2 regions of the Aminobacter sp. GW821-FHT11F06 genome follow, and region 2 is predicted to be linked to the other one. Evidence: predicted binding sites of a transcription regulator. Region 2 holds the regulator's gene; the other holds the start of a gene.

Region 1 (15,871 bases), on a different contig from region 2:
GCTCGCGATTGGTGGCAAGCGAGCGGATGTTTTCGTCGCGCGAAAGATGTTCGAGTGCCTGGGCATCGACCGCCGGCAGCGCACGCGTCAGGCCCTCGACGGGCGCCACGGTGTCGAGCGAGCGCTTGAGCGCATCGAGGCTGGCGAAGTCGAAGGAAGCGGTGCGCCACTGCAGCACCTTCACCGGCTCGAAATCATGCCCCTCGATCTTTTCGATCAGCTCCTCGTCGAACGGGTCGACCTGGCCGGTGACGCCGAAGGTACCATCGCGCAGATGGCGGCCGGCGCGGCCGGCGATCTGGCCAAGCTCGGCGGCGGTCAGCTGGCGATACTGGTAGCCGTCGAACTTCCGGTTCTGGGCAAAGGCAACATGGTCGACGTCGAGATTGAGCCCCATGCCGATGGCGTCGGTGGCGATCAGATAGTCGACGTCGCCCGATTGGTAGAGTTCGACCTGGGCATTGCGGGTGCGCGGGCTGAGCGCGCCGAGCACCACCGCAGCACCGCCCTGCTGGCGCCTTATCAGCTCGGCGATGCCGTAGACCTCATCGGCGGAGAAAGCCACGATGGCCGAACGGCGCGGCAGACGCGTCAGCTTCTTCGAGCCGGCATAAGCGAGATGCGACAGGCGTGGTCGGGTGACCACCGAAACGCCCTTCAACAGGCGCTGCAGGATGCCGTGCATGGTTGCGGCGCCAAGCAGCAGCGTTTCCTGCCGGCCGCGCAGATGCAGGATGCGGTCGGTGAAGATATGGCCGCGCTCGAGATCGCCGGCGAGCTGCACCTCGTCGATGGCGACAAAGGCGGCGTCGGTCTGGCGCGGCATCGCTTCGACGGTGCAGACGGAATATTTCGCGCCCGCCGGCAGGATCTTCTCCTCGCCGGTGACCAGCGCCACCTTGTGGGCGCCGACCTTTTCGCAAACCCTGCCATAGACCTCGCGCGCGAGCAGCCTGAGCGGCAGGCCGATGATGCCACTTTCGTGTGCCACCATGCGCTCGATGGCGAGATGGGTCTTGCCGGTATTGGTCGGACCCAGAACCGCTGTGACATCGCGGCCTGACAGGATCAGCGGGTCGTTTGGCTTGGAGTGGACATTCATTCTAAGAAACCGCCCTCGGCGCCGGTCCAAACCGGCGTTGCGCCGCCTGTCGCGACGACTGGACACATAGGGATTTGTAGGCCGAAGCGAAAGCGGAATGTTCCAGATTTAAGAGTTGGAACGAGTCTGGAACGAATCAGCGACGAATCACTGACTCCGGCTGATTCAGGTTTTGTTCACCCCAACATATTGATTTCGGACCGGCAAGCCGCACCACATGCAGATTCTCTAAAGTGGCCCGTTTCATGCTTTAGCGCGTTGCCGTTAACTTTTGCCGGCAAAGCGCCGGAACGCTTCGGCTACCTCAGCGCAAAATAATGATTTTGTTGATCTTTCCTACCGGCGGGTTAACCGAATGGGTGGCACCGACGGAGATTTGGTTAAGATTTGAACCAAATGCGGAACGAACAGGCTACGAATCACTGATAGGATAAGTTTCCTGATTTGTTCACCGCTAGATGTTGTGCCCGAGCCCACATCTCCACCGATTGTCCACTTACCATGCACAGGCTTATGCACAGCCGGCCGCTGGCGCATTAACCTTTACGTGCCATACCGGCACAGCGATAGCTCAGCCAAAATATCTGTGATTGCATTCCCTTGGGGGAGGCACACCCGTTGCGCGCGGCGCCGAGCCATGTCTCCATCCGCACGTTGAGTCTGCGCGGCGGGGGTTGCCCAGGCGGGGCCCTCGGAAAATGCGGCGCACCACGCAGGCGCGCATTGGAGGGAATATCGTGACCAAACGTCTATTGGCCGAGTTTCTCGGCACATTCTGGCTCGTTTTCGGCGGTTGCGGCAGTGCCGTGCTTGCTGCCGCCTTTCCCGAACTTGGTATCGGCTTTGCCGGTGTAGCACTGGCATTCGGCCTCACTGTCCTGACCATGGCTTACGCGGTCGGCGGCATCTCCGGTGGTCACTTCAACCCGGCGGTCTCGGTCGGGTTGATGGTGGCCGGGCGCTTTGAAGCCAAGAACCTGATGCCATATGTCATCGCCCAGCTGGTCGGTGCGATCCTCGCATCGACGCTGCTTTACCTCATTGTCAGCGGCAAGGCTGACTTTGCCGGCATCGGCGGCTTCGCAACCAATGGCTACGGCGATGCTTCGCCCGGCAAGTTCGGCCTCACCTCGGCACTGATCATCGAGATCGTACTGACCTTCCTGTTCCTGATGATCATCCTGGGCTCGACCCATGGCCGCGTGCCTGTTGGCTTCGCGCCCCTGGCCATCGGCCTCGCTCTGACCCTGATCCACCTGATCTCGATCCCGGTGACCAACACCTCGGTCAATCCGGCCCGCTCGACCGGCCCGGCGCTGTTTGTCGGCGGTGTCGCTTTGCAGCAGCTGTGGCTGTTTTGGGTCGCACCAATTGTCGGCGCGGCACTTGCCGGAATCGTCCACAAGACGATGTTCGAAAAGGACTGAGCCTTCCCGACATCAGACGTGGAAACGGCGCCTTGCGGCGCCGTTTTCTATTTGGGGGTCGGCAGCCGTTAGCTACCCAGCGAAATACTGCCCGCCATTTGCGGTCAGCGTGGCACCGGTGATGAAGCCCGACTCCTCGGATGCCAGGAACACCACGCAGCGCGCGATCTCCTCCGGCTCGCCGAGCCGGCCGACCGGGATCTGGGCGATGATCGCCTCGCGCACCTTTTCCGGCACGGCCATGACCATGTCGGTGCCGATATAGCCGGGGCAGATGACGTTGACGGTGATGCCCGCGCGCGCGCCCTCCTGGGCAAGCGCCTTGGTGAAGCCGATATCACCGGCCTTGGACGCCGAATAATTGACCTGGCCGGCCTGGCCTTTCTGGCCGTTGATCGAGGAGATGGTGACGACGCGGCCGAACTTGCGGTCGCGCATCCCGCTCCACAGCGGGTGGGTCATGTTGAAGACACCGTGCAGATTGGTGTCGATGACCTCCTTCCACTGTTCGCGCGTCATCTTGTGGAACATCGAGTCGCGGGTGATGCCGGCATTGTTGACCAGTACCGCAACCGGGCCGAGGTCGGCCTCGACCTGCTTGATGCCGGCTTCGCAGGCGTCGTAGTCGGCGACCGACCATTTGTAGACCGGGATGCCCGTCTCGGCCTTGAACTTCTGCGCCGCTTCGTCGTTGCCGGCATAGTTGGCGGCAACCGAATAGCCTGCGTTCTTCAGCGCGATCGAAATCGCAGCACCAATGCCGCGTGATCCGCCGGTGACGAGTGCAACCTTGCTCATGCGTTTCCCCTTTTCTGCTGCTTGATGGATTGCCCTTGCGACAGGCTTTTAGTGACAAAAAGGGCGGCACATTGGCCGCCCTTTTTTCTTTTCGATTTACATCGCCTCGACACACATCGCGACGCCCATGCCGCCGCCGATGCATAGGGTCGCGAGACCCTTTTTGGCGCTGCGTCGGCGCATCTCGTAGACCAGCGTGTTAAAGACACGCGCGCCCGAAGCGCCGACCGGATGGCCAATGGCAATCGCCCCGCCATTGACGTTGACGATCGAAGGATCCCAGCCCATGTCCTTGTTGACCGCGCAAGCTTGTGCGGCGAATGCCTCGTTGGCCTCGACGAGATCGAGATCGCCGACCGACCAGCCGGCCTTTTCGAGCGCCTTGCGCGAAGCCGGGATCGGGCCGGTGCCCATGATCTGAGGATCAACACCCGCAGTCGCCCACGAAACGATGCGCACGAGCGGGGTGAGGCCACGGCGCACGGCCTCGGCTTCGGTCATCAAAACGACAGCGGCAGCGCCGTCATTGATGCCCGACGCGTTGCCTGCGGTGACTGTGCCTTCCTTGTCGAAGGCCGGCTTCAGCTTGGCGAGCGAGTCGAGGGTTGCGCCATGGCGGATATATTCGTCCTGGTCGACGATGGTGTCGCCCTTGCGCCCCTTGATGGTGACGGACACGATTTCGTCAGCGAAGCGGCCGGCCTTCTGCGCGGCCTCGGCCTTGTTTTGCGAGGCGACAGCGAACTGGTCCTGCTCGTCGCGGGTCAGCTGCCACTGGCGCGCGACGTTCTCTGCGGTGTTGCCCATGTGGTAGCCGTAAAAGGCGTCGGTCAGGCCGTCCTTGATCATCGTGTCGATCATCTTGAAGTCGCCCATCTTCACGCCACCGCGCAGATGCTGGCAGTGCGGGGCCATAGACATCGATTCCTGGCCGCCGGCGACGATGATCTTGGCGTCGCCCATGGCGATCTGCTGCATGCCAATGGCGATGGTGCGCAGGCCCGAGCCGCAAAGCTGGTTGAGACCCCAGGCGGTCGCCTCCTGCGGAACGCCGGCGGCCATCGCGGCTTGGCGGGCCGGGTTCTGTCCGGCACCGGCGGTAAGGATCTGGCCGAGGATGACCTCGTCGACTTCCTTGGGATCGACGCCGGCGCGGGCCAACACTTCGCGGACGGCGATGGCGCCCAGTTCATGTGCCGGCGTGTTGGCGAAGGCGCCATTGAAAGAGCCGACCGGCGTGCGGGCGGCGCTGGCGACGACGATGGAGGACGAGGCGGACATGTTTCTCTCCAGACTTCGTGAGACGAATGTTTGTTGCGCGTCGAAGACGTTGGCGCTCATGACTTTTCTTGCCCGTTCCAGGACCCGAGTCAAACCGGAAAATCGCCTGATGGCCGATGCTGCAGCCGCAGTGCAGCAATGCTGCGCAGCATTTTTTTGCCGGCGCTGGGCCGGCTTGCCTTCTTGCAGTGCACAAACCGCTTGGATTTGCGATTGCTTTGCGCTTATCTTCGTGACTGGCGAAATGTTACCGGCTGCTTACATGGCATTCCGGTCTTCCGGGGGAGGATGCTGATGGCTGCTAAAGACACGCCGATCGTAATCAAGAAATACGCCAACCGCCGGCTCTACAATACCGGCACGAGTACTTACGTCACGCTCGAGGACCTGGCCGAGATGGTCAAGAAGGGCGAAGAGTTTACCGTGCAGGATGCCAAGACCGGCGAAGACATCACCCATCCGGTGCTCACCCAGATCATCTTCGAACTGGAGAACAAGGACGGCCAGAACATGCTGCCGATCCCGTTCCTCAGGCAGCTGATCTCGTATTATGGCGACCAGATGCAGATGGTTGTGCCGAGCTTCCTCGAACAGTCGATGCTCGCCTTCTCCAAAGAGCACGAGCGCTTCCGCGAGCAGATGAAGTCGGCCTTCGGCAAGGCGCCGATCGACGTGATGAAGGGTGCCGCGCCGATGAAGGCGCTGGAGGAACAGACGCGGCGCAACATGGAGATGTTCCAAAACGCGATGCGCATGTTCACCCCCTTCCCGATGCCTGGCGCGGGTGCAACACCCGCCGAGCCGGCCAAAAACGACGCTCCGGAGAAGCCGAGCGAGCTCAAGGAGCTCAAGGAGCAGCTTGCTGCAATGCAGCGGAAGATTGATTCTATGGGGTAAGACGCGGTCGGCCGCAGGCCGACGGAAAGCCAATTGCTTGGCTTTCCGAGCGTCGAACGCCCGGAGCGACAGCGAAGGGCCGGAGAGCCTCTCCAAATCCCGGAGTGAACCGAGAGTTCAAAGGCTGTAGGCACAGCCCCTCTCCCACCCATTCAGGTAAGGCAGTTTCAACCGGATGCAGGGTTTTGCCCGGCATCCCAAGCGTGTTTGCTATGCACGCGACAACAGGAGAACCAACATGACCGAACTGACGCTGGCCAAGGCCAACACCATCATCGCCACAGCGCTTGAGCTAGGCGCGGAAAAGAACTTCAAGCCGCTCGGCGTCGCCGTGCTTGACGCGGGCGGCCATCTGCTTGCTTTCCAGCGCCAGGACGGCTCGCCCTTCATCCGTGCCGAAGTCGCCTCCGGCAAGGCCTATGGCGCACTTGCCGTCGGCTCCAGCTCGCGCGCACTTGGCGTTGCCGCCGTCGAGCGTCCGCATTTCTTCCAGGGACTTTCAGCTGTATCGGGCGGCAAGATCGTGCCGGTGGCAGGTGGCGTGCTGGTTCGCAACAAGAATGGCGACGTGCTCGGCGCGGTCGGCATTTCGGGCGATACGTCTGATAATGACGAGTTGGCTGCCATGGCCGGCATTGAAGCGGCCGGCTTCGTCGCGAAGGTCTGATCTATTGCGCATCCGGTGGATGCGCTGACCTACTCGCGGTCGAAGGTGACATCGCGGCTGGCGGACCGGAGCGAAACCGAAAAGCCAGCCAGAACGTCGATCAGAGCCACGACCATCAGCGTGAAGAAAACCGAGTGCGCGGCCCCGCGCACCAAAAGGAATTCGACCAGGAAAGCAACGAAGACGAAGGTCGACAACAGATGATCGACCACGGACGCGCTGCTTGTGCGCGTCGACTTCACGATTTCCACGAAGAGCAGGAGCAAGGCGACGACGATCAACAGGTCGCCGAGCGTCAGTGTGAAGACGCCACCCGACATCATGTTGAGCGACAGGATCTCGCTCGCCCAAGGATCGCCGCCCACACCGCTGCCGAACAGGCCGGCAAGACCGATATTGAACAGGACGAAGGGGATGATCAGAAGGGGAATGCCCGCGAGCATGGACCAGTCTCCGCGTTGCGCCGGCATCTTCTAGAATCCCCTGATGCCCAGGCGTCAAGAGATTTCAAAACCACCTAACACGCAAAAAGAAAGGACCGGCTGGCCGGTCCTTTCTCAATACGCTTGCTGAGGAAAAGCTGCTTAGCTTTCCTTCGGCGTCAGAACCTGGCGACCGCGGTACATGCCGGTCTTCAGGTCGATGTGGTGCGGGCGGCGCATTTCGCCGGAATTCTTGTCCTCGACATAGGTCGGGGCCTTGAGCGCGTCTGCCGAGCGGCGCATGCCGCGCTTGGACGGGGAGGTTTTTCGTTTTGGAACAGCCATGGATATACTCCACCAATCGGTCAAATGACCCTGTCCGCCCTCGTGAAAGGGCCGCGTTCAGGGCCGGAAACTGAGAAAGTTGGCGAGCCTATACACGGCGAAAGTCGGCTTGACCAGCCCGAAGCGACTCTTTTTTCGGTCGCAGCGGTGTCAATCTAGTCCAGGCACTGGACATAAGCACCGGCCTTGGCGGCCCGGCGCTCGATGACCGACGCAAGCCGCTTGAGACCAGCCCCCGGCTTGGCTGGATTGCGCGTCGCCGGGTTGGGCAAGGTGACAGCCAAAAGCGCTGCCTGGCGCCGCGAAAGCTGGCTCGCCGGCTTGCCGAAATAGTGCTGGGAGGCCGCCTCGATGCCGTAGATGTTGGGGCCCCATTCGGCAATGTTGAGATAGATTTCCATGATGCGCCGCTTCGGCGTCAGCGCATCGAAATACACAGCCAGCGGCAGCTCGACCACCTTGCGCAGGAAAGAGCGGCCATTCCACAGATAGAGGTTCTTCACCGTCTGCATCGGAATGGTGGAGGCGCCACGGGTCGCCTCGCCTTCGAGCGCATCGTTGATGACGCCCCTCAACTCGCCGAGGTCGATTCCCTTGTGGAAGCAGAACTGCCCATCCTCGGACATGATGACGGAGTGCGCCATGACCGGGGCGATATCGTCCAGCGGCACCCATTGCCGGTCATAACCCTGCAAGGTGATCAGGTCCTTGATCATCAGCGTCGAGATCGGACGAACGAAGGGCGGCAGATACAAGATGGTGAGCACGACCGGCAGCGCTGCCATGGTCGCGGCAATCAGGGCGCCGAGCCGCACCCAGCGACGCAGGCTTCCACGCGAGGAGAACCCGCGTCTTGCTCCCATCTCCAGCCTTTCGGTTTCCGGCTCTATGATCGGTTCGGCCAACCCGTCCGCCCTTGTCTGTCAGCCTTTCGGCATAAAGGCGCTTGGCTTCTTGCGCAACGTCTGACTGTCGGCTACCGCTCGCCGCCATGACGATCGACAGCGATATCATGTTCGAAACCGCCCTTCGCATGCGCGCGGATGCCGTAGAGGCCGAGCTCAGGCAATTGCTCGGCGAGCGCATCCTGCCCGGCGAGATCACCCGTCCGGAGCACCTGATGGCGGCGATGCGCCATGGCGCGCTCAATGGCGGCAAAAGGCTCAGGCCATTTCTGGTGCTGGAGAGCGCGGCATTGTTTGACGCCGACGGCGAAGCAGCGCTTCGCGTCGCCACCGCACTCGAATGCGTGCACTGCTATTCGCTGATCCATGACGACCTGCCGGCAATGGACGACGACGACCTGCGCCGTGGCCAGCCTACTGTGCACAAGGCCTTCGACGAGGCGACAGCGATCCTGGCCGGCGACGGGCTTTTGACCCACGCCTTCGACATCATTGCCGACGAGGCAACCCCGCTGCCTGCGGACCGCAGGGCAGCGCTGGTGCTTGCCCTGGCACGTGCTGCCGGCCCCGGCGGCATGGTCGGCGGACAGGCGCTCGACCTCGACGCCGAACGCAACAAGCCTGACGAGGCGGGCATCATCCGCCTGCAGGCGATGAAGACCGGCGCGCTGATCCGCTTCGCCTGCGAGGCCGGGGCGATGCTGGCAGGTGCTTCCACTGATGACCGCGAAAGGCTGGCCGAGTTCGGCTCGGCGATCGGCCTTGCCTTCCAGCTCGCCGACGACCTGCTCGACCTCACCGCCGACGCCGAGACGATGGGCAAGGCGACCGGCAAGGACGCCGCCGCCGGCAAGGCGACGCTGGTTTCGCTGCATGGCGCCGACTGGGCTCGTGCCCAGCTCGCCGGCCTGGTCGCCCAGGCACATGACCTGCTCGAACCCTTCGGCGCGCGCGCGATCATGCTCAAGGCGGCCGCCAGTTTTGTTGCCGAGCGCAACAGCTGACCCGGTTGAGAATCGGCGGACCCACATGGCCCCAGACCTGGCAATATCTGCGGGTCAGAAACTCTTAATGTTAATGGTGTCTATTCCGGCTCTGTAAAATTGTGCGTATGTGTTGGGGTTGCGCATGCCGGAGCACTCGTCCTTCATCCGTTCGATACGGATCAGATATCTGTCTGGTCTGTTGATCTTTGCGCTTACTTCCATGGCCGTGATGGTTGCCTTCAGCCAGGGCAATTCTTACCGGCGTAATGTCGACACCATCGCGTCCGAGCTTTTGTCCTTTGCCCGCGAGCTGCGCAACGCCACCAACTTCGCCGAAACCACGCCCACCGCCTGGCGCCCCGAAACGCAGGAGGCGCTCGCGATTGCGGGCCGCAACCACGCGGCGCGGCTCGAAGCCGGCATCGAGGCCCTGACCAACACGATCGATACCGTGCGCCCGCATTTGTCGGAAAAGTCGCAGCGCGAACTCGACAGCGCCTCGGTCAATGGCGACCTGTTCTGGTCGGCACGTGACATCGCCCGCAACCTGGGTGCACTCGCCACCGCACAGTCGCCTGACGAGTGGAGTTCGCGCGAGATCCGCAACCAGAACGACCTGTTCGCCCAGCCGATGCTGTTGCGCGCCAGTAGCGCGATGGAAAGCGAGCGCCGATACGCCGAGGCGCGCAGCGACCGGCTTTTGATGGCCGCCACCGCCTTGCTCGTGCTGGTGATCGGCGGTGTCGCCGTATGGGTGTTCCGGCCGATGGAAAATGCCATCCGCCGTGCTTTTGCCGAAAGTGCACAATCGCTGTCGAAGGCCGAAGCCGCCGACCGCGCCAAGTCGGAATTCCTCGCCAATATGAGCCACGAGATCCGCACGCCGATGAACGGCGTGCTCGGCATGGCCGAACTCTTGGCGCGAACCGAGCTGACGCCGCGCCAGAAGACTTTTACCGATGTCATCGTGAAGTCGGGCAACGCGCTTTTGACCATCATCAACGACGTGCTCGATTTCTCCAAGATCAATGCAGGCCAGTTGACGCTCGACCCCGCACCCTTCCATCTAGGCGAAGCTGTCGAGGACGTCGCGACCCTGATCTCGGCCCGTGTCGCCGAAAAGAACCTCGAGCTCATTGTGCGTATCGATCCGCGCCTGCCGAGCCATGTCGTTGGCGATGTCGGCCGCTTCCGCCAGATCATCACCAACATGCTCGGCAACGCGGTGAAGTTCACCGAACGCGGCCATGTGCTTGTCGACGTGACGGGCGACATGATCGACGACAACGTGGCCCTCAAGGTCCGCGTCGAAGACACCGGCATCGGCATCCCCGCGGACAAGCTACAGAACGTGTTCGAAAAATTCGCCCAGGTCGACGGCAGCTCGACCCGCCGCCACGAGGGAACCGGCCTTGGGCTTGCCATCGCTGCCCGCCTCGTCGATTTGATGAGCGGCCATATCGGCGTCGAGAGCGAACTCGGCAAGGGCTCGGTGTTCTGGTTCACCGCCATGCTGCCCAAGTATGAAGCGCAGCAGACAAGCGGCATTGTGCCGGTCGACGTCACCGGCGCGCGCGTGCTGGTCATCGACGACAACCCGGTCAACCGCGAAATCCTGCTCGAGCAGCTGAAAAGCTGGGGCTTCGACTGTGCAGCCGCCGAAAGCGGCGCCATCGGCCTCGCCTTCCTCGACCGCGCAGCCCAGCTCGGCGCCACCGTCGACTGCGTCATCCTCGATTACCAGATGCCAGGCATGAACGGCGCCGATGTCGCCAAGGCGATCGCCGCCGACAGCCGCATCTCGTCGATCCCGGTGGTGCTCCTGACCTCGGTCGACCAGGTCGATTTCTCCCGCATGGTGCTGGATTTCGGCATCTCGGCGCATCTGACCAAGCCGGCACGTTCGGCGGTGCTGCTCGGCACGGTCATCGCAGCGGTGCAAAAGGCTCGTTCACAGGCTGGCCGGATTGAATTCGTCCGCGAGCCGGCCCGTCATGCACCAACCGCCTTCACCGTCATCCATGGACCCGCGCAGGCGCCGCTTGCCCATCCCGAGCCAGCGCCTTTGCACGGCAGCGGGCTCGACGTGCTGGTGGCCGAGGACAACGAGGTCAACCAGCTCGTCTTCGGCCAGATCCTCTCCGGGCTTGGCCTCAGCCATCGTATCGCCGGCAATGGACGCACGGCGGTGGAGATGTACCGCACCTTCAAGCCCAAGCTGATCCTGATGGACGTGTCGATGCCGGAGATGAACGGCTATGAGGCGACCCGCGCCATCCGCACTGAGGAAGCAGCCAATGGCAGCCGCACGCCGATCATTGGCGTCACCGCGCACGCACTCAAGGGCGACCGGGAGAAATGCATCGATTCCGGCATGGACGACTATCTGCCCAAGCCGGTATCGCCGGACAAGCTCGGCGCCAAGATAGGCACGTGGTTGAGCGAGAGCGCCGAGCTGGTTCAGTCGGCGTAAAGCTGCCCAAGATACCTATGATGATAGCTATGACTTTCTTATTTCTTGGGGCGTTAGCCTCTCTCGAATACTGATGCTGGGGCTTTTACCTTCCTGACCGCGACCGGATGACGGCAATTTTGCCGCTCCGGCGCGAACAAAAGGAAGTTGAAGATGCTTCGCACCCAGATGCCGGACAGGTTCGTCAGCGCGCGGACAGTCGAAACAGCGCGACACGCGCCGGCAAACGACCACCGCCCGGTCAAAGGCCAGACCGAGCCCTTCATGTTCACCCGCCTGTTTTTCGTCACCGGCCTGCTGCTGGGCGGGCTGGCGCTGGCCACGATGCTTTCAAGCTGACGATGGACGTCCGCGACGTGATTTCGGTCGAGGACGTGATCCTCGACCTCAAGCCCGACGGCAAGGCGCGGCTGCTCAAGGAGCTTGCGCTGCACGCAGCCCGGCGCACGGGCTGCCCGGCTGGCGAGATCGTCTCGGTGCTTTCGGCGCGGGAGAAGCTCGGCTCGACTGGTCTTGGGCAAGGCGTGGCAATACCACATGCCAAGGTGCGCGGACTGCAAACGCCGTTCTGCGCTTTTGCGCGGCTCAAAGCCCCTTGCCCGTTCGAAGCCGTCGACGATCAGGATGTCGATCTTGTCGTGCTGCTGCTGTTGCCAGAGGCCTCGCCGCTCAAGCATCTCAACGTTTTGGCCAAGATCGCCCGTTTCCTGCGTGATCCCGGCAATGTGGCGCGGCTGCGCAAGGCCGAGGATGCAAACAGCATCCATCGCATGCTCACGAGCGATCAACCGCCAGCGAACGTGACAGCTGCCGCCTGAACAGACAATGTTTCAGCGGTTCCTGACGACGATGCAGGAGCCGCCGACACTGTGCAGGCTCTGGCAGATGACAGCCGCCTCGCTGCGATCGTCAGCGCCGATGCGCACGGCATAAATGCCGCGCCGCCCCATCGGCGTGCGGACACGGCTGACGACCGGCTCGTGCGATGAAAGCAGTTTCGGAAAACGCCCTTCGAGGCGCTGCCACTGCTTGATCGCCGCCGAGCGGCGGAAGTTGCCCGCGACCTGAATGCCCCACGGCTTGATGTTGATATTGGCCATCGGCACCGTCGCCGACATGATGACCGGCAGGTTCAGGCAGGCAGCCGCAAACGACATCTTCGGATCGAGCGGCCGGTTGGTGCCGGCATAGGCCTTGTCGGAAAAATTGTCGGCCGGCTCGCCCATGATGTCGAGCACGTAGTCCTCGGTTTCGAGCGGCAGGAAACCGCCCGACGACAGCCAGCGCGACACACGGTTTTCACCGGCATTATAGGCAGCGGCGGCCAGGCCCAAATTGCCGAAGCCGCTCTTCAGCTCGCCGAGATAGCGCGCCGAAGCCGGGATCGCCTGTTCCATGTCGAAGGGATCGGCAAGGCCGCGCATGGCGGCGGTTCCCGGCATGAACTGGGCGATGCCTTCGGCACCCGCCGGGCTCACCGCGTTCGGATCGAAACGGCTTTCCTTCCAGATCAGGCGAGCAAAGAACTCGCTCGGCAGGCCGTGGCGCCTGGCATGGGTATCGATCAGATCGCAGACATGCGCGACATGGGTCTTCTTGGGCGAGCGGGGCGGATCGGCCAGTGCTGGCGCGCACAAAACCGACGAAACGAGGAAAGCCAGCGCCGTCCTCGCCAGGTTCCCCATCTCTATTCGGCTGCCGCCCTGCCGGCGCGCCCGAAGCGCTGTTCGATATAGTCGGCGACCATTTTCTCAAAATCCGCAGCGATGGCCGGCCCGCGCAGCGTGGCTGCCTTCTTGCCGTCGATGAAGACGGGGGCCGTGGGCGTCTCGCCAGTGCCGGGCAAGGAGATGCCGATGTCGGCATGCTTGGATTCGCCTGGGCCGTTGACGATACAGCCCATGACCGCGACCTTCAGCACTTCGACGCCGGGATATTTCTCGCGCCACACCGGCATGTTCTTGCGCAGGCCGTCCTGGATGTTCTGGGCCAGTTCCTGGAACACCGTCGAGGTCGTGCGGCCGCAGCCCGGGCAGGCAGCGACAATCGGCACGAACTGGCGGAAGCCCATGGTCTGGAGCAATTCCTGTGACACCTGGACCTCGCGGGTGCGGTCGCCATTGGGCTCCGGCGTCAGCGAAATGCGGATGGTGTCGCCGATGCCCTGCTGCAAAAGGATGCCCATGGCTGCCGACGAGGCAACGATGCCCTTCGAGCCCATGCCAGCCTCGGTCAAGCCGAGATGCAGCGCATGGTCGGAGCGGGTGGCAAGCATGGTGTAGACGGCGATCAGGTCCTGGACGCCGCTGACCTTGGCCGACAGGATGATCTTTTCGCGCGGCAGGCCGATCTCTTCGGCAAGGTCGGCCGAAATCAGCGCCGACTGCACGATCGCCTCGCGCATCACCTGGTTGGCGGTGAGCGGCGAGCCGTTCTTCTGGTTCTCATCCATCAGCCGGGTCAACAGGTCCTGGTCGAGCGAGCCCCAGTTGACGCCGATGCGCACCGGCTTGTCGTGGCGGATCGCCATCTCGACGATGTCGGCGAACTGCTTGTCCTTCTTTTCCTTGAAGCCGACATTGCCAGGATTGATGCGGTATTTCGCCAGCGCCTCGGCGCAGGCCGGATGATCAGCCAAAAGCTTGTGGCCGATATAGTGGAAATCGCCGACCAGCGGCACATCGACGCCAAGCCGGGCAAGCCGGTCGCGAATATGGGGTACGGCGGCAGCGCTCTCGTCGCGGTCGACGGTGATGCGCACGATCTCGGAGCCGGCGCGATGGAGTGCTGCAACCTGCGCCACCGTCTTGTCGATGTCGGCTGTGTCGGTGTTTGTCATCGACTGCACCACGACAGGCGCTTCGCCGCCGACGATCACACCGCCAACGCTGACGCCGACCGATTTGCGGCGGGGAAATGGGGAGGAGAAGTAGCCGGTCATCGGACGGCCTTTTTATGCTCGAGGTATCCGCGTCTGAGGTGGCGCGCGCGGCGCGTCATGTCAATATCGCAGGTCGCCGCGCCCGCCAAGAGCCGTGCGCATCCCAACCAGACAGGCCGATTCCACCATAATTTCACGAAACTGTGCGACAGTCGTGCTTCTATTGCGCCACACAGCGCATATATGCTGCATTGCAACATAGGCATTCCCGAAGGATTTTCCTGCCATGACCGCGACAAGAACCGCCATCATTACCGGCTCGACTTCCGGCATCGGCCTTGCCATCGCCGAGGCATTCGCAGCCGAAGGCTGCAACATCATCGTCAATTCGTTCTCCGACACGCCGTCCGATCACGCCATCGCCGAAAAGATCGCAGGCCAATACAAGGTCGCCGCCGTCTATATCCAGGCCGACATGTCGAAGGCGGCGGATTGCCGGGCGCTGGTCGCCAGGGCCGCCGACAAATTCGGTTCGGTCGATATCCTCGTCAACAATGCCGGCATCCAGTACGTCGCGCCCGTCGAGGACTTCCCGATCGAAAAGTGGGATGCGATCATCGCCATCAACCTGACCTCGGCCTTCCACACCACCGCGGCCGCGATCCCGCTGATGAAGAAGACGGGTGGCGGCCGCATCGTCAACATCGCCTCGGCGCATGGCCTCGTCGCCTCGGCCTACAAGTCGGCCTATGTCGCGGCCAAGCACGGCATATTGGGCCTGACCAAGACGGTGGCGCTGGAAGTCGCGCTCGACAAGATCACCTGCAACGCCATCTGCCCCGGCTATGTGCTGACCCCGCTGGTCGAGGCGCAGATCCCCGACCAGATGAAGGCGCACAACATGGACCGCGAGACGGTGATCCGCGAGGTCATGCTCGACCGCCAGCCGACCAAGGAATTCGTCACCGTCGAGCAGGTCGCAGCGACTGCCGTGTTCCTCGCCTCCCCGGCCGCTGCCCAGATCAACGGCACGCATGTCTCGGTGGATGGCGGCTGGACGGCTCAGTGAACGCCTCAAAGGAAAAGACCGCCATGACTGGAAACGGCAAGGCGGAGGAGAAGAAGCCCATCAACATCGCACTCCAGGGCGGAGGCTCGCACGGAGCCTTCTCCTGGGGCGTGCTCGACCGATTGCTGGAAGACGGCCGTCTCGACATCAAGGCGGTATCGGGCACCAGTGCCGGCGCGATGAACGCCGTGGCGCTGGCCGACGGCTGGGTGCGTGGCGGTGCTGAAGGCGCGCGTGCCAAGCTCGAGGACTTTTGGCGTGCGGTGGCGCGCAAGGGCCGTTTCAGCCCGGTGCAGCGTTCGCCATGGGACGTGCTTTGGGGCAACTGGTCGATTGAAAACACGCCTGGCTACGTCTGGTTCGACACCATGTCACGGGTGTTTTCGCCTTATGTCGCCAACCCCTTGAACCTCAACCCGCTGCGCGACGTGGTCGCCGAAGAGATCGACTTCGCCAATGTCCGCGCCTGCAAGGACATCGACCTGTTTATCTCGGCGACCAATGTCGAGACCGGCCAGCTGCGCGTCTTCAGCGACGGCGAGATCGACCTAGATACAGTGATGGCCTCGGCCTGCCTGCCGCAGATCTTCCAGGCCGTCGAAATCAAGGGCGTGCCCT
Region 2 (15,871 bases):
GCAATCGACAGTGGCCTTGAAGGGCGCTATTGCGCTTCGTTCATGCAGGCGCATGCGAAAATGCGCGTATACGGGATCTGATACATGCTCGAATCGATGCGAAGTGCTGCGGGAACCTGGGTTGCTAAGCTGCTGCTTCTGCTACTCGTCGTCAGCTTCGCGATCTGGGGCATCTCAGGACGCATGCTGAACCAGTTCAGTGGCGACAAGGTGGTGACCGCCGGCGGCACGTCCGTTTCAGGCGTCGAATACCGCCTCGCCTATGACCGTCAGCTCAACGTCATGTCGCAGCAGTTTGGCCAGCGCCTGACCCGCGACCAGGCAAACGCGCTTGGTATCGACAATCAGGTGCTGTCGCAGCTGGTCGCAGGTGCCGTGCTCGACGAGCAGGCACGCAAGCTCGGCCTTGGCCTGTCCAAGGACCGCTTGGCACAGCTGACCTGGGACGATCCCACCTTCCGCGGCCCCGATGGCCAGTTCGACCGCCAGGCCTTCGAATACATCCTGCGCCAGATCGGCATGCGGCCTGAGGATTACCTCAAGAACCGCGCCCAGGTTGCCGTCCGCCAGCAGATCGTCGAAGCCGTTTCCGATGGCCTTGAGGCACCTGATACGTTCCTGCGGGCTGTCGCGCTTTATCGTGGCGAAGACCGCACCATCGACTATTTGCCGCTGCCCAAGTCGCTGGTCGAGCCGATCGCGGCTCCGAGCGACGAGGTGCTCAAGGCCTGGTTCGAGGAAAACAAGAAGAACTACGCCGCGCCGGAATTCCGCAAGCTGAGCTACGTCAAGCTCGAGCCGGAAGACATCATGGACGTCGCTTCGATCACCGACGAGCAGGTTCGCCAGGACTACGACAAGAACAAGTCGCATTTCACCACCGCTGAGACGCGCAAGATCGACCAGTTGGTAATCGGCAACGCCGATGCGGCCAAGGCGGCTTCCGATGCGATCAAGGGCGGAGCTGCCTTCGACAAGGTCGTCGCCGACCAGGGCAAGACCGCAGCCGACGTGGCGCTCGGCACGCTGACCAAGGAGCAGATCGCCGACAAGGCTGTCGCAGATGCGGCTTTTGCGCTGCAGGCAAACCAGGTCAGCGACGTGATCCAGGGTTCTTTCGGCTCGGTGCTCGTCCGTGTCAGCGAGATCACGCCCGAGACGGTGAAGACGTTCGATGAGGTCAAGGACCAGATCCGCAAGGAGCTCGCCCTTGCCGAAGCCAACCGCATCCTGCTCGACGTGCATGATTCCTACGAGGACGCTCGCGCCGGCGGCGACTCGATGCAGGCCGCCGCAGACAAGTTGAAGCTCAAGGTGGTGACGATCGACGCGATCGACCGGGCCGGCCAGAATGCCGACGGCACCGTTATCAACACGCTGCCGGATTCGCGTAACCTGATCCAGGCGACCTTCGAGGCCGAAGCCGGTATTGAAAACCCGCCACTCAACGTCGGCACCAACGGCTTCGTGTTCTATGAAGTCGACGGCATCACGCCGGCCCGCGACCGCACGCTCGATGAAGTGCGCGAAAAGGTTGTGGCGGACTGGACCGCGGCTGAAGCGACAAAGCGCCTCAACGACAAGGCGAACGAGCTTGAAAAGCGCCTCAAGGACGGCACCGCGCTGGACGTGATCGCTGGCGAACTGAAGCTTGAAAAGCAGACCAAGCGCGGGCTCAAGCGCGAAACCGACGACGCCGATTTCGGCCGCGAGGGTGCGGCTGCGATGTTTGCGATGGGCCAGGGTGGCACCGGCATCGTTGCTGCCCCCACCGGCGATGCGCAGATCCTGTTCAAGGTCGCTGAGGTGTTCGAGCCGGCTGGTGTGGACAAGAGTGCTGTGCCCGAGGACGCGCAGAAGACATTTGCCTCGGGCATGTCGGACGACCTGCTCGACCAGATCGTGGCTCAGCTTCAAGGCGAGTATCAGGTCACCATCAACCGGGATGCAGTCACCCGGGCACTTGCGGTGGGAACGCCATGAGCGCACTCAAACCGCATATCGCCAAGGTCGCTTCGGGCGCGCCCCTTACCTTCGATGAGGCGCGCGAGGCTTTCGACATCATCATGTCGGGCGAAGCGACGCCCGGCCAGATCGGCGGTTTCCTGATGGCGCTGCGCGTGCGCGGCGAGACAGTCAGTGAAATCTCAGGCGCAGTCGCCACCATGCGCGACAAGATGCTTCGCGTCGAAGCGCCCGCGGACGCCATCGATATCGTTGGCACCGGCGGTGATGGCTCGCACAGCGTCAACATCTCGACCGCATCGGCCTTCGTGATTGCGGGCGCCGGCGTGCCGGTTGCCAAGCATGGCAATCGCGGCCTGTCGTCGCTGACGGGCGCTGCCGACGTGCTGACAGCGCTCGGTGTGAACATCGACCTGTCGCCCGAAGCGATCGGCCGCTGCATCCACCAGGCCGGCATCGGCTTCATGTTCGCGCCGGCGCATCATCCGGCGATGAAACATGTCGGAGCGACCCGCGTCGAACTCGGCACCCGCACCATCTTCAACCTGCTTGGTCCGCTCTCCAATCCAGCCGGCGTCAACCGCCAGCTTGTCGGTGTGTTTTCGCCCGAGTGGGTCGAGCCGGTGGCCGAAACGTTGAAGGAGCTTGGCGCTCGGCACGTCTGGGTCGTTCATGGCGATGGCTATGACGAGATCACCACCACCGGCGAGACCCATGTCGCGGCCCTGAAAGACGGTGCCATCCACAGCTTCACGCTGACGCCCGAACAGGTTGGCCTTGCCAGACACACGCGCGAAGAGCTGCGCGGCGGCGATTCGGCCTACAATGCGGCGGCCCTGCGCGGCGTGCTCGAAGGCGCCAAGGGTGCCTACCGTGATACGGTGCTGATGAATGCCGGTGCCGGTCTCGTCGTCGCCGACAAGGTCGCAACCATCGGCGAAGGCGTGGCACTTGCCGCAGACGCAATCGACAGCGGGCGCGCGCTTGCGGTGCTCGACCGCCTGATCGGCGTTTCGAACGGATAAAGACATGGCCGACATCCTGCGCCGCATCGAAGCCTACAAGCGCGACGAGATCGCAGCCGCCAAGGCATTGCTGCCACTCTCCGAGGTCAAGGCACGGGCGCGCGATGCATCCAAGCCGCGCGGCTTTCTTGCCGCACTCGAAGCCAAGCGCTTAGACAATCGTTTTGGTCTGATCGCCGAGATCAAGAAGGCCAGCCCGTCCAAGGGCCTGATCCGTCCCGATTTCGACCCGCCGGCACTTGCCCGGGCCTATGCCGAAGGTGGAGCGGCCTGCCTGTCGGTGCTGACCGACACGCCGTCATTCCAGGGTGCTCCGGAGTTCCTGACCGCCGCGCGCGACGCCTGCGCCCTGCCCGCTCTGCGCAAGGATTTCATGTTCGAGCCTTACCAGGTGCACGAAGCTCGCGCCTGGGGTGCGGACGCCATCCTGATCATCATGGCGAGCCTCAGCGACGACGACACCAAGCGGCTTGAGGACACGGCCTTCGAGCATGGCATGGACGTGCTCGTTGAGGTGCACGACGAAGAAGAGACCGAGCGCGCGCTAAAACTGTCTTCGCGCCTGCTCGGCATCAACAACCGCAACCTGCGCACCTTCGAGGTCAGCCTCGACACTTCCGAGCGGCTGGCGCCGATGGTGCCGGCAGACCGGCTGCTGGTCGGCGAAAGCGGCATCTTCACCCACGCCGATTGCCTGCGGCTGGAAAAATCCGGCATTGGCAGCTTCCTCGTCGGCGAAAGCCTGATGCGTCAGGCCGACGTTGCCGCCGCGACCCGCGCGCTTCTCGACGGCGCAGCCGTTGCGAGCGTCTGACATGGCAAGCACCCTCACCCATATCGGTGCCTCTGGCGAAGCCAACATGGTCGATGTCGGCGACAAGGCCGAGACCACGCGCACCGCGATCGCCGAAGGCGTTGTCATCATGCGCGCTGAAACCCTGGCGCTGATCCTTTCGGGCAACGCCAAAAAGGGCGACGTGCTTGGCACCGCGCGCATCGCCGGCATCATGGCCGCCAAGCGCACGCACGAACTCGTGCCGCTTTGCCACCCGATCCTGTTGACCAAGGTGTCGGTCGAGATCGAGCCCGACGATGCCCTGCCCGGTCTTCGCGTGACAGCGCTTGCGCGCGTCACTGGCAAGACCGGCGTCGAGATGGAGGCGCTGACCGCCGCGTCGGTCGCCTGTCTCACCATCTACGACATGGCCAAGGCTGCCGACCGCGCCATGGTGATTTCCGGCATCCGGCTGGTCGAAAAGACCGGCGGCAAGTCGGGCGACTACAAGGCGGCCGAATAGATGGCGCTGCTGCCCGTAGCCGAGGCTCTGGAACGCCTGCTTGATGGCGCCGAACCCAGCGGCACAGAGACGGTCGGCCTCAACGAGGCCTCAGGACGCGTGCTTGCAAGCCCCTTGCATGCCCTGCGCACCCAGCCTCCCTTCAATGCCTCCGCCATGGACGGTTATGCCGTTCGCGCAGCCGACATCGCGTCCCTGCCAGCACGGCTGAAGGTCATTGGCACAGCACCTGCGGGAAAACAGTTCACCGGGACGGTTATGCAAGGCGAGAGCGTGCGCATCTTCACCGGCGCACCTGTGCCGGGCGGTGCGGACACCGTCGTCATTCAGGAGAACGTCCGCGACCTCGGCAATGGCGAAATCGACGTGCTGGAACCAGCGATACTTGGGCGCAATATCCGCGCCAAGGGCCTCGATTTCAAACAGGGCGATCTGATTCTCGACGCTAGCCGCGTGCTTGATCCGGCGGCGCTGTCGCTGATCGCGGCCGCCAATCACCCCGAAATGCCAGTGGTTCGCGCGCCGCTGGTTGCCATCATCGCCACCGGCGACGAACTGCTTCCGCCCGGCAGCAACCCGGGTCCTGACCAGATCATCGCCTCCAATGCCTATGGTGTCGCCGCGATAGCCCAATCGGTTGGCGCACGTGTGCTCGATCTCGGCATCGCAGCCGACCGTAAGGATGCGATCTCAGCCCTCGTCGCCAAGGCGCTCGATGCCCAGGCCGACGTCATCGTGACGCTCGGCGGGGCCTCAGTCGGCGACCATGATCTGGTCCATGGTGTTTTGACCGGGCTCGGCATGGATCTCGATTTCTGGAAGATCGCCATGCGCCCCGGCAAGCCGCTGATGTTCGGCCGCCTTGGCAAGACGCGTTGCATCGGCCTGCCCGGCAATCCGGTCGCCAGCCTGATTTGCGCGCACATTTTCCTGAAACCGCTGCTGGCAAAGCTTGGTGGGCGGCCCTATGCGCCCGACATCCGCAAAGGCGTCCTCGACACTGCGATGGCTGCCAACGACCTGCGCCAGGATTTCGTTCGCGCCATTGCGCGCGAGACGGCAGACGGCCTCATCGTTACGCCATACACGATCCAGGACTCGTCAATGCTCCGCACGCTCGCGGACGCCAACTGCGCCATCATGCGCGAGCCCTTCGCACCGGCCGCCGAATCTGGCAGTGCGTGCCGCGTGATGATGCTGCGCTGAACGAAGCAGCCACTTTCCTTCACCAGATATAAACAGTTGCAGAACACAACTGGAACAGATAGTGTTTGTTCTGGGTTTGTTTTTCTTCTGATTCCTCCGGGGGTGGCGATGCTGACGCGCAAACAACACGAGCTTTTGCTGTTCATCCACTCGCGATTGAAAGAGACGGGCATCCCGCCATCCTTCGACGAAATGAAAGAGGCGCTCGACCTCGCCTCCAAATCCGGCATCCATCGCCTGATCACAGCACTTGAAGAGCGTGGCTTCATCCGACGCCTGCCCAACCGGGCACGCGCGCTTGAAGTGCTGCGCATGCCCGATTCGATCGCGCCTGGCCTCAACGCGGCGCGGAAGTTTTCACCCAGCGTCATCGAGGGCAGCCTTGGCCGTCGGCCCGAGCCATCGCGCTCGATGTCAGCTGGCAATGACGACGACGCTGGTTCGGCCGTCACCATTCCGGTGATGGGGCGTATCGCCGCCGGCGTGCCGATCGACGCGATCCAGCACAAGACCCATTCCATTGTCGTTCCGCCTGACATGATCATGGGCGGCGAGCATTACGCGCTCGAGGTCAAGGGTGACTCGATGATCGAAGCTGGCATCTTTGATGGCGATACTGTCGTCATCCGCAGCTCGACCACCGCCAATCCCGGCGAGATCATCGTCGCGCTTGTCGATGACGAGGAAGCGACCCTCAAGCGCTTCCGCCGCAAAGGCGCCTCGATCGCGCTGGAAGCCGCCAATCCAGCCTATGAGACCCGCATCTTCGGGCCTGACAGGGTCAAGGTCCAAGGCAAGCTCGTCGGGCTGATCCGCCGCTATTGATTTTTACACAAGCCGGGCGCGCTGCTGAGCTCGGCCTTTCGTGCTGTCGTTCGGGCTGCCTGAACGGAATGCCGGCTATTTGACCCGGTCGAACCGCGCGTGCGATTGTGGCCATTTGAAAAGACCGGGATCGAACATCATGAATTTGGTTGTTGCTGAAGCACTGAGGTGGTGTTTCAGCAGTTCGGCGCACCCGGAGCAGATTTAGGCCGAACTCATGTGAGGCTTCGACCCCTCGTTATTTCGCTATGGAAACATACAGAAAGAATCTTTTGTCCTCGGCTATTGTTTTAACCGAGCTCCCGAAATGGGTGAGAAATGCATCTTGATCGCGTTTTGGCACAAGCACGCCATCGCCTGGGGTAAGCCATGCTGATACGTCAGCAGGTGTTTTCAGCTGTGTAATTTTACCTTGCCTATAGAACTCGGCCGAAAAGCTGCGTGCATCCAGAATGGCCAAACGGCCTGTATCTGGAAATGCAGCAATCAGGTCGACCTCAGTGGGGATTGCTGAGCGGGCCCAGCCGAACAAGGAAGCTGCGGTAATGCCTAAAAAAACCACCAACACTTCCGCCACTCCGAGCTTCAGCCAAAATGTTCGCGAGAGGTCGGTCCTGGTCCACAAAATGACAGCTAGCAGTGCTGCGGCTGGCAACCCTGGCAGCACATATGCCAGGAGGATGTTTGCTGCCAGAGTGAAAAACACCAGCGGCGTTACGGCGAACAAAAACAGATACAGATGAAGTCCGCCGCTTTCAGGTATGCCCTTCCGTAGCCGCCAGATCAAAACAGGCAACAGCAGGCTCCAAGGTAGAGTGGCCGCAACCCAATATAGCCAGATCGTGCCCTTCGGGTGCGCGCGCCCCGCGCCGTAAAGGTCTCCGGTCCAGCCGGGTTGCAGAAAGCGCTGGATGTGCTCACCGATCAGGAAATAGTGAAGAAATCCGGGCGTGGCAATTTCCGCCGCCACATACCATGGTATCACCAGCACGGCGACCAAGGCGCTCCCGCCAACCCATGGCAGGCGGCCAAGATCTTTCCAGCCACCGCGCCATATCATCCACGCCATGATTGGCGTTAGCGAAAGAACCACGGCTACAGGACCCTTGGCCAACAGCCCAATGGCAAGCCCCAAAAAGAACAGCCAGCCCCAGCGACGGCTTTTTTCCATGCCGCCGTGAAAGCCAGCCATGCATGCAACGACGCCAAGCGTTAAGACCATGTCGGTCATAACGAAGGCTGAGGCGACAAAAAACAGCCCTGTGCTGGCGGTGACCAATACCGCTGCCGCTGCCGTTCGACGATCGGTCAATGTGCACGCCCATCGATGCAGAATTACCAAGGTGGCGATGGCTGCCAGCAAAATTCCCAGTCGCGCAGCAAACGGCGTTGCACCAAACACGGCTATTCCCGCTGCCGACAACCATGTGTGCAATGGCGGCTTGGCCCAGAATGGCACGCCATAGTCAAACTGTGGCGTGATCCAATTGCCGGTTTCAACCATTTTCCGGGCGATTTCGGCATAGCGCGCTTCGGTTGGATCGGTTAGCGGTACCCAGGCCATTGCCAGCAGCCGCACGATGAGCAACGAGAGCAGGCCCCAGAAAATAGCACGGCTCTTGGTCATGATATTGCGCTTTCAGTCAAGATCCTGGCCTCAACGGCACGGCTTTCTGGGGCGTGGCCGGTGCATTGCATCATATCGGTGGCATCGCCCGGATGCAGCATGATCAGACAATCCGATTTCGCAGCCGACAACAGGCGCGGAAGCCATAGCTGAACATTGGCTGGGTCATTGAGACGGAGAAAGCCTGAAAAATCGCTGTTTACCTGGAGCTTGGCCTTGGTGAAGAACATGCGCGCTCGCACCGCCATCGCCATGACCGCCAATCCTTTGACGCCACCTGACCGAAGATTGCGCCATCGGTCTGCCCATGTGGCGGGCAACGGCACGCGCACCCATGTCTGCGGTCCGTATGGCAAGAGCGTGACAAGCGGTGCAATTTCCGGGAAGCAATGGCAATGCTGGTGGCCATCGTAATAATCGGGCAGGCTACCAAAGAGCGCAACGAACGCTTTGGTCTGCCGGTTGAGCGAAACGGCAACCTCAACCGGCAAGGCAATGCCCGGCAGCATCAGTTTGGCCAGAGGCCAGACTGGCTCCCGCTTCGAAAAGCCGTGCGTCAGGTTCAGATGCAGTCCGACCTGCGCACCTGCATCTCTTAGCGCTCGCAGACGGGCTATATCGCCGGGCTCAATCGCATCATTGACCATGACTGATGTGCCATCGAGCCGCCCCGCCGCCAATAGCGACAAGATTACCCGGTCATGCCCGCGACCCAGCCCGAAGTCATCCGCGATCCGCATCAGTTTTTCCCTTGAAGCTGATGTCTTCCGCCAGAATATAAGGCGGGCGCTTCTTGGCCTCTAAGACGGATTTTCCGACATATTCGCCCAACAGACCTAAAAAAATCATCTGGACGCCCCCAAAGAACGCGACGAGCGTCAAAACCGACGTAATTCCTGTCGGAATTGCAGGGAAAAAGAAATGCTGAAGCACGATGTAAATACCATACGCTGCGCTCAGCATTGCAATGATGCTTCCCGCCATTCCCATCAAACGGAGCGGTGTCGTTGTAAAGCTTGTCATGGCATCAAATGTCATCGACAACAGGCGGACCGGGCTAAAACTGCTATTGCCGCGGACGCGCGGTGGCGGCTCAAGGGCGATGCCGGTTTGGCGAAAGCCAATCCAGCCATACAGCCCCTTCATAAACCGATCACTCTCGGGAAGGCTGCGCAGCGCATTCATGAACCGTTGGTTGATCAAGCGAAAATCACCCGCACCCGGCGGAATTTCAAATCGGTTACCGCGATTGATGACCCAAAAAAACAAATGCGAAAGGGTCGCCTTCATCACCCCTTCAGACGCGCGACGATTGGCTTTGTAAGCGTAAACACTATCCATGCCTTCAGTGAGCCAGATACGCACGAAATCGGGAAGCATTTCAGGCGGATGCTGGAGGTCTGCATCCATCAGAATGGCAGCATCGGCGTAATAAGCTGCATCTATTCCTGCGGAAAGTGCTGCCTCTTTACCGAAATTGCGCGAAAACTGGAGAAGACGAACAGGACGCGCGCCAAAATCGTAAGCCTTCAACAGGGCAAAGCTGTCATCACTGCTACCATCGTCAATAAAGATATAGTCGACATTGAGCGCAAACTCTGTCGAGATACTGCGTGCAATTGAATTCAGCCGATCAAGGAGATCGGGCAATCCCTCAGCTTCGTTGTAGATGGGAATAATAATGCAGAGTGTTTTTGCAGTCATGGCGTCTTCTTTGCAAAAATTACTGTCGATGAGATCGCAAAATTAATAATCGCCGCAAGTGCTATCGCAACAAATAGCGCTGCAGCCAATGGAATGCCTGCATATAAAGTCACCTTCAAAATCACCACTCGCAGAGCATATATCAAACAACTCCAGACCATGAATAATACGTATCCGCGAATGGGATTACGCTTTGTGCCATGGAAGGTGATCCGATCATGGAAAAAAAATACTACCGATGCACTGAAAAACATCGCCACGGCCAAAGCGTATCCCGGATCCAAACCTATCCAGCTTGTTGCAGCCAGCGTTACGACATAATCGATTGCGGCTCCTATGCTGGAGCCGCTAGCAAATAGAGAGATACGTTTCAGCATTGAGGCAAACCAATGGCACTCTGGCCGTGAAATTGATGCTGGGGGCCCATGTCGGTGCAATGGCGCGGGACACTTCAATCATTGAGGCGACTTCCGATGAAGGACAGCGTTTCAGCCGCGAATAAATGCAGGTCGCACGTTTCTCAACCAATAAATCATCACGCCGCGCCCGCCACAACGGGCATGCCATTCTGTCATCATATTCTTGTCCAGGTACCAAACTTTTCGAAACTTGAGACACAAGCTATGGCCACGTCTCCCCAGATCGCTGCGAATAGCAGGTGCCGCATTGCCAGCCTTGCATATAGCCGCAATCCGCTTGAGACCAGTATTTGTGCCATGTCCATAAAGACACTGGATCAACCGATGATCCGTATGTTCCTGTGAAAGCGCGCCGCGCGATGCCGGCAACAACCTTCGCTCCGTTCCGGCCTGTCTGATGTTGCTCGGCCTTGGCTGATTGTCTGGCTATTTGGCCGGAATTGCGGCCTCCGGTGCTTTCGGGCGCTTGTTTTCTCGCTTGTAGGGCGGTAGGCCCCTCGCCTCGCGAGAGAATTCGCGCTGCGTATGCCACGGACGATATGGCTCGGCCACGGCGTGACGAATTTTGATTTTTTGATCCTTGTTGCCCGATGCTGGCGTCAGGAATATCGCCGCACTTCCAAGGCGCGCGAGTTCGCGGCTGGTGAGCACGGTTGCAGTTGAACCAAGGCAGATGTCCTTTGCGGTGGCGTCTGTCAAAACGATGAGGTCAGCGCTTGCGCATGCGCGCCTGGCGGCAACTGCGTGCTCGGCGTGCGCAATCACTCCGACAAACGCGTGTTGAACCAGACAAAGGCCATCGCTGCAGACAAAGGCAGCTTGCTTGTCAGTGCCGCTTGGACTGCTGGAGGTGCCCAGGCCCTTCGGATTTTTCAAGCCATCGGAGCCTATGCGCATAGGCCCGACAAACTCCTCGGTTGCCAAAGCCCGCTTCCAGTTATCGACCGTGAACTCGTTTGGTCGGGCGCGATTGACGGCAAGCTTTTTGTCCCCGGTCGGTACGCCCACCAGACGGCCATCTTCGGAGATGAGAACGACAGGTGTTTCGGTTTCCACCAGCGCCAAAATGCCGAGAGCGGCAAATGGCAAGGCTGCGACCCGCAACCAGGTCGTGGCGACCGATGCGATGACCAGTGCGGCGGTGACGAAGACAACCGCATGCGCCGACACCAACCCGACCGCATCAATGGGCGAGCGCTCGGAGAACCACGTTGCCAGGGCGATCATGGCCTTTAGGCCGATGCCCATCGTATCGAGGAAGAGCCCTTCGATGCCCAGCGGCATGAAGATGCCGGCGAGGACCGCAAATGGCATCACCAGCACCGAGACGATCGGCATGACAGCCAGGTTGGCGACAAGGCTGAGCGGCGAAACGCGCTGAAAATGCCATGCGCCGAAGACACTGGTGGCAAGACCTGCGATCAGTGACGTGGCGACAAGCCCGATCACAACCGTGGCAAGCCAGCGCCCTATCTTCGATGGCAACGACCGCTGCGCGAGAGGTTGCGCTTGCGCCTCCCGGCTGTCCGACCACCAGGCGTAGGCACCCACGAGCGCGGCCGTTGCCGCAAATGACATCTGGAAGCTCGGGCCAACCACCTCGTGCGGCGAGATTGCGATGACGACGATCGCCGAGATCGCCAGGTTGCGCATGGTGAGTGCAGCGCGATCAAACAGTACGGCGGTCAACATCACCGCCAGCATGATGAAACTGCGTTGTGCTGCGACCTCGGCGCCCGAGATGAACAGATAGCCCCCTGTCGAGACCAGGGCAGCACCTGCCGCGTATTTCTTCACTGGCCAACGTGAGGTGAAGCTGGGGAAGGCCGCGAAGCCGAGCCGCATCAGCAGCATGACGGTGCCCGCGACCATCGCCATATGCAGGCCGGAGATCGAAATGATGTGGTAGAGGCCAGTACGCCGCAGCGCCTCGTTGACGTCCTCGGGAATGCCGCCGCGCACCCCGACCACCAACGCCGCCGCGATCTCGCCTTCGGCGCCGCCGATCCGGTCGCGAATGCGCTGGGCTATGTTTTCGCGCACGTTCTCTATCGAAGCAAAGGCTCGATCGCTGGCCGACAGTGGCTGCGTGGTGGCAGCAAGGTCCGGTCCCTTCATGAAGAAACCGCTGGCGCCGATGCCGTCGAAATAGCTTTCGAAGGAAAAGTCATAGCTGCCCGGCCGCACGGGGCCTGAAGGCGGCATGAGGCGGACATAGCCGCTCACCTGCGCCCCGGCCACCACTCCGTCTGGAACGTTGCGCGCTGTCAGCCTGACACGTTCCGGGGCGTAGCGCAGAACCGGACGCGCGGTTGCGAGGACATCCAGGGTCAGCCGCACGCGGCCATTATCGAGATGGTCGAGTTCGACGACGCGCCCTGTGATCCCGGTCGATATCTCGGCGCCAAGCATCCTGGTTGCCATTCCAGCCGTTTCAAGCTTCGCCACGGTCATGCCGAGCAGGCAGGTTGCAGCGGCGGCGAGCCCGTAGTGGACCAGACGCTGCGAGCGCACGATGAAGGCAAACAATGCCGTAACCGCGAAAGCGAGTGCCAGCGGCGCAAGCGCAGGCTCGGCCGGCAGCGCAAAGTAGATGAGCGCGCCGAGAGCCAGCAACACCGGAATCAACAGGAAGGCAGCCCCGCGGTCGAGTTCGGTTTCGATTGCGGCATGCGCTGATCGCCTGCTGATCTGGTGGCCGGCCAGAAATTGTGATCCTCGTTGCAGCCAGGAGAGGTGCGGCGGCACTTGAGGCGGAAAAAACGCGGCTTCCACGGCAGCTTGGTCGGCTCCGGGAATTCTGGGCTGTGCCCAAGCAAGGGGAAGCGTAGCCGAGCCGGCCAGCAGGCCGTGCTCGCTGGCCTCGACCACCGGATCGTGACCGGCTTGCCCCTCCCGCACGCGCTCGCCCATCGGGCCTGCCCCTTGCGCCCCAGACCTTCTATGCTACATCAACGCCACCGAAACGCCATGCGCCGCCGGTCTCCGGCCGGGCGACGCCATGCCTCCCTTGGAATTTGCTATGCCCGTCGTGACCCGCTTCGCCCCCTCGCCCACCGGCTACCTGCATATCGGTGGCGCGCGCACCGCGCTGTTCAACTGGCTCTATTCCCGCCACACCGGCGGCACGATGCTGCTGCGCATCGAAGACACCGACCGCGAGCGCTCGACCGATGCCGCCACCGCTGCGATCCTTGAAGGCCTCACCTGGCTTGGCCTGACCTGGGAAGGCGAGCCGATTTCGCAGTTCGAGCGCGCGCCGCGCCACCGCGAGGTCGCCGAGGAGCTGGTGCGCATGGGCAAGGCCTATTACTGCTACGCCTCGCAGGAAGAGCTCACCGAGATGCGCGAGAAGGCACGCGCCGAGGGCCGGCCGCCGCGCTATGACGGGCGCTGGCGCGACCGCGATCCGTCCGAAGCACCGGCCGGCGTGAAGCCGGTGATCCGCATCAAGGCGCCGACCGAAGGCGAGACGCTGGTGCGCGACCGCGTGCAGGGCGACGTGCGTTTTCCCAACAAGGATCTCGACGATTTCATCATCCTGCGCTCGGACGGGGTGCCGACCTACATGCATGCCGTCGTCGTCGACGATCACGACATGGGCGTCACCCACATCATTCGTGGCGACGATCACCTGACAAACGCCGCGCGCCAGACGGTCATCTATGTCGCCATGGGCTGGGACGTGCCTGTCATGGCGCATATCCCGCTGATCCATGGTGCCGACGGTGCCAAGCTCTCCAAGCGTCACGGCGCGCTCGGTGTCGATGCCTATCGCGCCATGGGCTACCTGCCCGAAGCGCTGCTCAACTATCTCGCCCGCCTTGGCTGGAGCCATGGCGATGACGAGGTGATGAGCATTGAAGACATGATCCGCTGGTTCGAGATCGAGGACGTCAACAAGGGCGCTGCCCGCTTCGACTTTGCCAAGCTCGAGGCGCTGAACGGCGTCCACATGCGCCAGATGGACGACAACAAGCTGTTCGACATCTTCGTTGCGACCCTGCCCTATTTGCCGGGCGGCGATGCGATCCTTGCCAAGCTCGACGACAAGCGCACAGCACAGCTGCTTGCGGCGATGCCTGGCCTCAAGGAACGCGCCAAGACGCTGATCGAACTGGCCGATGGCGCGGGCTTCCTGTTTGCCGAACGTCCGCTTGCCGTCGACGAGAAGGCTGCAGGCCTTTTGGCTGGGCCGGCCAAGGACATCCTCAAGGGCGCCCATGCGGCCCTTTCGACGGTTGCCGAGGCCGAGTGGAACGCTGCCTCAGCCGAGGCTGCGATCCGTGAATTCGCTGGTCGCGAAAATGTGAAATTGGGTGGAGTCGCCCAGCCTTTGCGTGCCGCTTTGACAGGCAAAAGCACCTCTCCCGGGGTGTTCGATGTGTTGGCTGTTCTGGGGCGCGACGAAAGTCTGGGCCGCATTTCCGATCAAATCGATTAGGTCAGTAGTGCTTTCCTAGTTTTGCATTGAAATGAGGCTGTTGCGGTGCAACATTGCGGCAACAGGTCAATTTGAAAGCAGCGGGGAAGCTGGCAAGCGTGTTCGGGCGTTCCGGGCCGAAATGGTTGCCTTGTTATGACGATTGCGCCGCGTGAGGCGGCAACTCAGCACTAAGGAGTATGCGATGACTGATTCGACCGCCAAACTAGAGTTCCGCGGCCAGACCCATGAGTTCAAGGTTCGCAGCGGTACGGTCGGACCAGATGTGATCGACATCGCATCGCTCTACGCCACGACGGGTGCCTTCACCTACGATCCCGGCTTCACGTCGACGGCGAGCTGCGAATCGGAAATCACCTTCATCGACGGCGATGCCGGCATCCTGCTCCATCGCGGCTACCCCATCGACCAGCTGGCCGAGCACGGCGACTTCCTCGAAGTCTGCTACCTGCTGCTCTACGGCGAGCTGCCGACCAAGGCCCAGAAGGACGACTTCGACTATCGCGTCACGCGCCACACCATGGTGCATGAGCAGATGTCGCGCTTCTTCACGGGCTTCCGCCGCGACGCACACCCGATGGCGGTGATGTGCGGCGTGGTCGGCGCGCTTTCGGCCTTCTATCACGACTCGACCGACATCTCCGACCCGCACCAGCGCATGGTCGCCTCGATTCGCCTGATCGCCAAGATGCCGACGATCGCGGCGATGGCCTACAAGTACCATATCGGCCAGCCCTTCGTTTACCCCAAGAACGAGCTGAACTTCGCCGCCAACTTCCTGCACATGTGCTTTGCCGTGCCGTGCGAGGAGTACAAGGTCAATCCGGTGCTGGCGCGCGCCATGGAGCGCATCTTCATCCTGCACGCCGATCACGAGCAGAACGCCTCGACCTCGACGGTGCGTCTCGCCGGCTCTTCGGGCGCCAACCCGTTCGCCTGCATTGCAGCCGGCATCGCCTGCCTATGGGGTCCCGCACATGGCGGCGCCAATGAAGCGGCACTCAACATGCTGTCCGAGATCGGCCACGTCGACCGCATTCCGGAATTCGTTGCCCGCGCCAAGGACAAGAACGACCCGTTCCGCCTGATGGGCTTCGGCCACCGCGTCTACAAGAACTACGATCCGCGCGCCAAGATCATGCAGAAGACCACGCATGAGGTTCTGGGCGAGCTCGGCATCAAGGACGATCCGATGCTGGACGTGGCGATGGAGCTCGAGCGCATCGCCTTGACCGACGAATATTTCATCGAAAAGAAGCTCTATCCGAACATCGACTTCTATTCGGGCATCACGCTGAAGGCGCTGGGCTTCCCCACCACCATGTTCACAGTGCTGTTCGCGCTTGCCCGCACCGTCG

Evidence for each region. Region 2 encodes LexA, which represses DNA repair genes until DNA is damaged. Its sites were predicted from a motif close to TGTTCNNNNTGTGTTCNG; they were not measured.
Region 1: a site for LexA is predicted at 1,219-1,236, ahead of AC1RTB_RS16860 (helicase-related protein). Genes of this name have one in related genera too.

The regions. Positions count from the first base shown of each region.
Region 1 is NZ_JBXARL010000006.1:275,435-291,305, forward strand. Features, by position in the region: gene AC1RTB_RS16860 (helicase-related protein) at 1-1,102, opposite strand, end outside; gene aqpZ (aquaporin Z) at 1,840-2,529, shown strand; gene AC1RTB_RS16870 (beta-ketoacyl-ACP reductase) at 2,602-3,327, opposite strand; gene AC1RTB_RS16875 (acetyl-CoA C-acetyltransferase) at 3,424-4,608, opposite strand; gene phaR (polyhydroxyalkanoate synthesis repressor PhaR) at 4,903-5,505, shown strand; gene AC1RTB_RS16885 (GlcG/HbpS family heme-binding protein) at 5,744-6,172, shown strand; gene AC1RTB_RS16890 (hypothetical protein) at 6,202-6,615, opposite strand; gene rpmF (50S ribosomal protein L32) at 6,757-6,939, opposite strand; gene mtgA (monofunctional biosynthetic peptidoglycan transglycosylase) at 7,095-7,802, opposite strand; gene AC1RTB_RS16905 (polyprenyl synthetase family protein) at 7,931-8,848, shown strand; gene AC1RTB_RS16910 (response regulator) at 8,973-11,303, shown strand; gene AC1RTB_RS16915 (hypothetical protein) at 11,457-11,642, shown strand; gene AC1RTB_RS16920 (PTS sugar transporter subunit IIA) at 11,645-12,121, shown strand; gene AC1RTB_RS16925 (transglycosylase SLT domain-containing protein) at 12,134-12,988, opposite strand; gene ispG (flavodoxin-dependent (E)-4-hydroxy-3-methylbut-2-enyl-diphosphate synthase) at 12,991-14,244, opposite strand; gene AC1RTB_RS16935 (3-hydroxybutyrate dehydrogenase) at 14,471-15,253, shown strand; gene AC1RTB_RS16940 (patatin-like phospholipase family protein) at 15,277-15,871, shown strand, end outside.
Region 2 is NZ_JBXARL010000001.1:118,836-134,706, forward strand. Features, by position in the region: gene AC1RTB_RS00580 (SurA N-terminal domain-containing protein) at 85-1,983, shown strand; gene trpD (anthranilate phosphoribosyltransferase) at 1,980-2,990, shown strand; gene trpC (indole-3-glycerol phosphate synthase TrpC) at 2,995-3,804, shown strand; gene moaC (cyclic pyranopterin monophosphate synthase MoaC) at 3,806-4,288, shown strand; gene AC1RTB_RS00600 (molybdopterin molybdotransferase MoeA) at 4,289-5,494, shown strand; gene lexA (transcriptional repressor LexA) at 5,603-6,319, shown strand; gene AC1RTB_RS00610 (phospholipid carrier-dependent glycosyltransferase) at 6,558-7,946, opposite strand; gene AC1RTB_RS00615 (ChbG/HpnK family deacetylase) at 7,943-8,686, opposite strand; gene AC1RTB_RS00620 (glycosyltransferase family 2 protein) at 8,670-9,650, opposite strand; gene AC1RTB_RS00625 (GtrA family protein) at 9,647-10,027, opposite strand; partial or broken gene AC1RTB_RS00630 (Tn3 family transposase) at 10,024-10,432, opposite strand; gene AC1RTB_RS00635 (ComEC/Rec2 family competence protein) at 10,496-12,982, opposite strand; gene gltX (glutamate--tRNA ligase) at 13,092-14,513, shown strand; gene gltA (citrate synthase) at 14,698-15,871, shown strand, end outside.